2 regions of the Micromonospora sp. CPCC 205539 genome follow, and region 1 is predicted to be linked to the other one. Evidence: riboswitches for the same ligand, from Rfam matches in the RefSeq annotation. Region 1 holds a riboswitch; the other holds the start of a gene.
The links. A riboswitch is a leader RNA that binds a small molecule or an ion and turns the genes downstream of it on or off. The one in region 1 is predicted to bind thiamine pyrophosphate.
Positions count from the first base shown of each region.

Region 1 (3,401 bases):
CGGGGCCGGACAGCGGTACTCGGCCAGGTGCAGCGACGTGTTCACATCGTGCTCGACACCGAGGAGCAGCACGTCGGCATCCAGGTCGTAGAGCCGGGCCAGCGGCGACCGCTCGCCCAGCATGTCGACCCGATCGTGCCCGGCCACCACCCGTTCGGCGGTCGGCCCGAGCGCGGCGAACGACACGTGCGGATGCGTGCTGCGCAGTGCCCCGGGCCAGGTGCGGACCATCTCGGCGACCGCACCCATGAACCGGCTCGGGGTGACGGCCGGGTCGAAACCCGGCATCTCGGCGCGGATCAGCGGCCACCAGTCCACCGGAACCGGCGGGTTGCTCCACTGGGCCGGATCGGAGTTGTCCGGCGTGTGCGTGGGCACCACGATCGTGCCGTCCGGGCCGAGCGCGTCGCGCAGGGCGAGCACCACCGCCTGCGGTCCGCCGCAGACGAAGCCCAGCGGGCTCAGCCCGGCGTGCACCAGCAGCGTGCCGCCGGGGCGTACGCCGAGCACGCGCAACTGCGCGGCGAGCGAGCGCCGGGTGTTCAGGCCGGTAGGCGCCGTCACGGTGATCCTCCCTCGCTGACCGTCGTGGCTTCAGGCCGGCGCGTTGACCCGAGCCAGGATCGCCTCGGCCAGCGGACCCGGTGCGGTGTCGGGGATCCAGTGGCTCACCCCGGGCAGCAGCGCGAAGCGGTACTCCCCGGTGACGTTCGCGGCGCACGCCTCCGCGGCGGCACGGCCGATGGCGATGTCGTGGTCGCTCCACACGTACGTCGTCGGCACCGTGACCGGGCCGACGTCGGCCAGGTCGGCGCGGGACATCGCCCGGTACCAGTTCAGTGCGGCGGTGAGCGCCCCCGGCTCGCGCATCGGGTCGGCGTAGCGATCCACCCGGGACGCGTCGCCGACCCCGCCGAGCAGCTTGCGGAGCGCGGTCGCGTTCAACGCCAGCAGCACCTTCTCCGCCTTGCCCGGCTGACGGAACAGCGCAATGTACGACGAGCGGGCCTTCTGCTGACGGTCGGTGGCGAGCGCGTGCGCCATGGCCGCCGGGTGGGGCACGGACACCGCGGTCAGCGTACGGACCCGCTCGGGATGCCGGGCGGCGAGCGCCCAGGCCACGATCGCACCCCAGTCGTGGCCGACCAGGTGGGCGGAGTCCAGCCCGAGCGCGTCGAGCAGCGCCACCGCGTCGTCGACCAGTTCGGGGATCCGGTAGTCGGCCACCGCCACCGGCCGGGCGTCCGCCGAGTAACCCCGCTGGTCCGGCGCGTACGTGCGCAGCCCGGCGGCGTGCAGTGCGGGGACGACCGCGTCCCACTCACCGGAGTGCTGGGGGAAGCCGTGGAGCAGCAGGATGGGTACGCCGTCCTGCGGACCGCCGGTGCGTACCTCGAATGTCAGACCTCGCGCCTCGACCCGCATGATCGTGAGCCTACCCAGCCGGCGGCGAGCGGGCCGGACGCCGAGGTTCGGCAGACGGCCCTGCTGGGCCGATACCCCTGGTCAGTGTTAGCGTCAGCGAGACAACTTCACATCCGACAGGGGAGCGCACAGCGCTGAGAGTGCGGGCACGCCCGCAGACCCTCGAACCTGATCTGGGTAATGCCAGCGCAGGGAGTTCGGTCGACCTCCAGCCGCGCCGCCGTCCGGTGCCACCGGACGCGCGGCGTGCGTCTTCTCCTGGTTCGTTCACTGAACTGGGAGCAAACATGGACAACGCCACCAACCGTTGGCGCACCATCGACATCGTGGTCGCGTCGGTGATCGCGGTCGCCTTCGGCGTCATCTTCTGGGCCTGGGGCCTGGTCTGGAGCGCCACCGAGGGCGCCTTCGCCTTCTTCCCGCCAGCGCAGACCCTGCTCTACGGAATCTGGCTGATGCCGGCCGTGCTCGGCGGCCTGGTGATCCGCAAGCCCGGCGCCGCGCTCTACTGCGAGACGGTGGCCGCGGTCCTGTCCGCGCTGCTGGGCAGCCAGTGGGCCGGCACGGTGATCCCGCAGGGCATCGTGCAGGGCATCGGCGCCGAGCTGGCCTTCGCCGCCTTCCGGTACCGGTCGTTCCGGCTACCGACCGCGGTGCTGGCGGGCGCGCTGACCGGCCTGAGCGCCGCGCTGTTCGACTTCTTCGTCTGGAACGCGGACTACGAGCTGACCGACTACCGCATCCCGTACGCGCTGCTCACCATCGTCAGCGCCACGGTGCTGGCCGGCGTCGGCGGCTGGCTGCTGACCCGCGCCCTGGCCAACACCGGAGTCCTCGACCGCTTCCCGGTCGGCCGTGAGCGCGCCGCCATCTGACCGCCCCGCCGAGCCTCCGCGTTGATCATGAGGTTGACGGTGGGATGGATCTCCCAAACACCCGTCAACCTCATGATCAACCGGGCAGGGTGAGGCCGGGCGCCGGGCCGGGTGCGGCCGGGTGGGGGGTGCGGCCGGGCGCGGGGTGCGGCCGGGTGGGGTGCGGGCTTGGGTGGGGGGAGGTGTTGTGGGCGGGGTTCTGTTGCGGGGGTTCGGGTGGCGGCACGCTGGGCGGCTTGCCTGGGCTGTGCGCGGGGTCGACCTGCGGATCGAGGCTGGCGAGCGCGTTCTGCTGCTCGGGCCTTCGGGGGCCGGCAAGAGCACCCTGCTCAACGCACTGGCGGGGCTCCTGCCCGAGGATTCCGGCGAGCAGGAGGGCACCGTCGAGATCGACGGGCTCGACCCGCGCAAGGGGCGGGAACGGGTCGGCATCGTCTTCCAGGACCCGGAGACCCAGCTGGTGATGGCCCGCTGCGGCGACGACGTCGCGTTCGGCCTGGAGAACCGGGGAGTGCCGGCCGGCGACATCTGGCCGCGGGTGGACGAGGCGCTTCGCCGGGTCGGCTTCCCGTACTCCCGGGACCGCCCCACCGCCGCGCTCTCCGGCGGCGAGCAGCAGCGCCTCGCTCTGGCCGGTGCGCTGGCCCTGCGTCCCGGCCTGCTGCTGCTCGACGAGCCGACCGCCAACCTCGACCCGGCCGGGGCCGAGCTGGTCCGGCAGGCGGTGGCCGGCGCGTTGGACGCCGACACCACGCTGGTCCTGGTCGAGCACCGGGTCGCCGAGGCGCTTCCGCTGGTCGACCGGGTCGTCGTCCTGGAGCCCGGCGGCGGGGTCCGCGCGGACGGCTCACCCGAGGCGGTCTTCGCCCAGCACGGTGCCGCCCTCGCCGCCGAGGGCGTCTGGGTGCCGGGCCACCCCATCGAGCCCCGGCCGGCCACCGCAATGGCCGGCGACGTGTTGCTCACCGCCGACCGGCTCGGCCTGCCGCCCCGCCTGAGCTCCACCGATCTGGCGGTCCGCGCCGGAGAGGCGCTCGCCGTACGCGGGCCGAACGGTGCCGGAAAATCCACCCTGGCGCTGCTGCTCGGCGGGCTGCTCCG
Region 1 covers NZ_JBAKHW010000027.1:12,736-16,136, forward strand. Annotated here, with positions in the region: gene V6V47_RS22400 (aminoglycoside N(3)-acetyltransferase) at 1-564, opposite strand, end outside; gene V6V47_RS22405 (alpha/beta fold hydrolase) at 595-1,425, opposite strand; TPP riboswitch at 1,534-1,638, shown strand; gene V6V47_RS22410 (ECF transporter S component) at 1,713-2,300, shown strand; gene V6V47_RS22415 (ABC transporter ATP-binding protein) at 2,488-3,401, shown strand, end outside.

Region 2 (3,401 bases), on a different contig from region 1:
TGACCGGGGTGAGCACGATGCCGTGCCGGTGGTGCCCGGTGGCCGCCAGCACGTCCGGCCGACCGGGCAGCGGCCCGAGGATGGGCGCGTTGTCCGGGGTGCCCGGACGCAGTCCGGCGACCGCCTCGACCAGGTCGTACTCGGCCAGCTCGGGGAGCAGATCGACACCGGCCCGGAGCAGGCGCAGCACCGCGCCGGCGGTCACCGAGGTGTCCGTCCGCTCCTCGACCGTGGCGCCCAGCACCACCTCACCGTCGACGCGCGGCACCAGGTAGATCGGCTCGCCGTCGGCGTACCCCCGGATCACGTGCCGGAAGCCCGGCGCGACGCCGCCGGGCGCGCGCAGCCGGAGGATCTGGCCCTTGACCGGCCGCACCGGCAGGCCGGTGAGGGCGGCGGCGCCACAGCCGGCGGCGACCACGATGACCTGGGCATCCACGTCGGCGAGGTGGTGCACCGCCTGCGCTACGAGCACCGCGCCGGCCCGCTGCGCGGCCGTGCGCAGCGCCGGCACCAGCAGCCGTGGATCGACCTGGTGATCGGTGGGCGCGAGCGCGCCGCCGCGCACCCGTGGTGCGAGCGCCGGCTCGCGGTCGCGCAGCTCGGTGGGGCGCAGCGGGGTCACCGGCAGACCCAACCCCTGCTGGTACGCCCAGAGCCGGCGCGCCTCGGCCAGGTCGTCCCCGGTCAGCCCGACCATCAGCGTGCCCTCGGTGCGGTAGCCGACCTCGACGCCGGTCGCCTCGGTCAGCTCGGCGGCGAACGCCGGCCAGCGGGCGGCGGACGCCAGCAGCAGCGACGTCAGCTCGTGCTCACCGAAGTACGCCTCCGCGACCGGGGAGAGCATGCCGGCGGCGACCGCCGACGCCCCCGAGCCGGGTGCCGGGTCGTGGACGACCACCCGCAGCCCTCGGGCGGCACAGCGCCAGGCAATGGCCAGCCCGATCGGGCCCGCCCCCACCACCGCGACGTCGGGCCGGGCCCGGTCGCTGGATCGCGTCGACGGGGACCGGCCGCTCAGCACGTCAGTGCCTCGAGCAGCTCGGCGGTGGCCCGGGCGGGGTCGGCGGCAGCGGAGACGGCACCGACCACCGCCACCCCGTACGCCCCGGCGGCCCGCAGCGCCGGCACCCGAGCGGCGGTCACCCCGCCGATCGCGATCACCGGGACGTCGACCGCTTCGGCCACCGCGCGTACCCCCGCCGGGCCGATCGGGTCCGGCAGCCCGGATTTGGTGCTGGTGGCGTGGCAGGGCCCGACGCCCAGGTAGTCGGCGCCGGCGGCGACCGCCTCGACCGCTGTGCCCGGCGCCCGGGCGGTGGCGCCCAGCACGCCCGTGGGGCCGAGCACCCGGCGGGCGGCGGCGACCGGCAGGTCGTCGGCCCCGATGTGCCCGCCGGCGGCGCCCACCGCCAGTGCCACGTGCAGCCGGTCGTTGACCAGGCAACTCGCCCCGTACGCCGTGCAGAGAGCCAGCACCTGGCGGGCCAGCTCGTACGCCTCACGGTCGGTCGCGGAGTCCTCGACGCGGACCTGCACCACCAGGTCGGCGCGGGCCGCCGCGAGGGCGGCCCGGACCACGGTGAGCGGATCGCGCCCGGGTCGGGTGTCGGTGATCAGATGCAATCGCCCAAGGGACGGCACGGCAACGCTCCTCCCTGCGCCGGCATTACCCGGATCAGGTTCGACGGTCGGGGGCTGTCAGCCCCCCTCTCAGCCCGGTACACCGGGCTCCCGTGGGTTACTTGCGTGTCACCGTACGACAGAAGAGCCGGACTGCCAAGGCGGGGGGCGGTGGCGGAGGTGGCTCGCCGCGCGCAGGGCGCTTCATGCGGTCCTGTTCCGAATGTCGCCCGCCGTTGCAGAACCGTTATCCGCCAGCATCTTGCCGGACATTGATCCAGTCGAATTAATTTGTTCAGCGATTCGACAAAATGCTGGCGTGGACGCCCTGGCACGGTGGCCCCACCGGCTCCATCTGGGACGGTCTTCGGCGAGCCGGCCCCCGCGATCCTGTCCACCGCGACATAGGAGGCGGCGTGTCCCCATCCCGTCGTGCCCGCGTACCCATCACCGCGACCCTGATCTCCCTGGCCCTGGCCTCGACGACCCTCGTCGGGCCGCCCGCGCAGGCGGCAACCGCAGAGCCCGCACCGGCCGCACAGGCCGCCCCGGCGGCGCAGATCGCCCCGGCGCCGCCCCGGGCTGCTCAGGCCGCCGACGACCCCTTCTCCGTCCTGGTCTTCTCGAAGACCGCCGGTTTCCGGCACGACTCCATCCCCGCCGGCCTCGCCGCCATCCAACAGCTCGGCACCGCCAACGGATTCACCGTGGACAGTTCCGAGGACGGGGCGGTATTCACCGACGCCAACCTCGCGAACTACCGGGCCGTGATCTGGCTCTCCACCACCGGGGACGTCCTGGACCCCGATCAGCAGGCCGCGTTCGAGCGCTACGTCCGTGCCGGCGGCGGTTACGTCGGCATCCACGCCGCCTCGGACACCGAGTACAGCTGGGCGTGGTACGGCGACCTGGTCGGCGCGTACTTCGCCAGCCACCCGGCGAACCAGCAGGCCACGGTCAAGGTGGAGGACCACGCCCACCCGTCCACCGCCGAGTTGCCGGACCGGTGGTCCCGGTTCGACGAGTGGTACAACTTCCAGACCAACCCCCGGCCGGACGTGCACGTGCTGGCCAGCCTGGACGAGACCAGCTACGCACCGGGCGCCGGCGCGATGGGCGCCGACCACCCGACCTCCTGGTGCCAGGACTTCGACGGCGGCCGTTCCTGGTACACCGGCGGCGGGCACACCCCGGAGTCGTACGCCGACCCCGCGTTCCTCGGCCACCTGCTCGGCGGCATCCGCACCGCCGCCGGTGTGGCGGACGCCGACTGCGGCGCCTCGAAGACCGCCAGCTTCGAGAAGGTCACGCTGGACAGCAACACCAGCAACCCGATGGAGCTGGACATCGCCCCGGACGGCCGGGTCTTCTACGTCGAGCGCGACGGCCGGGTGCAGATCGTCAAGCCGGACACCGGCAGCACCGTCACGGCCGCCGACCTGGACGTCTTCACCGGCAACGAGGACGGCCTGATCGGCATCCGACTCGACCCGGGCTTCGCCACCAACAAGTGGGTGTATCTCTACTACGCGCCGAACGACGGGGTCACCCGCAATCTGCTGTCCCGGTTCACGGTGACCGGCGACACCATCGACCTGGCCAGCGAGAAGCAGGTGCTGCGGGTCGACACCCAGCGCAACACCTGCTGCCACGCTGGCGGCAGCATGACCTTCGACGGGAACGGCAACCTCTACCTGGCCACCGGGGACAACACCAACCCGTTCGAGTCGGACGCGTTCACCCCGATCGACGAGCGCCCCGGCCGGCAGGACTTCGAC
Region 2 covers NZ_JBAKHW010000025.1:31,802-35,202, forward strand. Annotated here, with positions in the region: gene thiO (glycine oxidase ThiO) at 1-1,021, opposite strand, end outside; gene thiE (thiamine phosphate synthase) at 1,018-1,644, opposite strand; TPP riboswitch at 1,639-1,748, opposite strand; gene V6V47_RS21350 (ThuA domain-containing protein) at 2,040-3,401, shown strand, end outside.
Region 2: another riboswitch for thiamine pyrophosphate. It lies ahead of thiE (thiamine phosphate synthase); the one in region 1 lies ahead of V6V47_RS22410 (ECF transporter S component).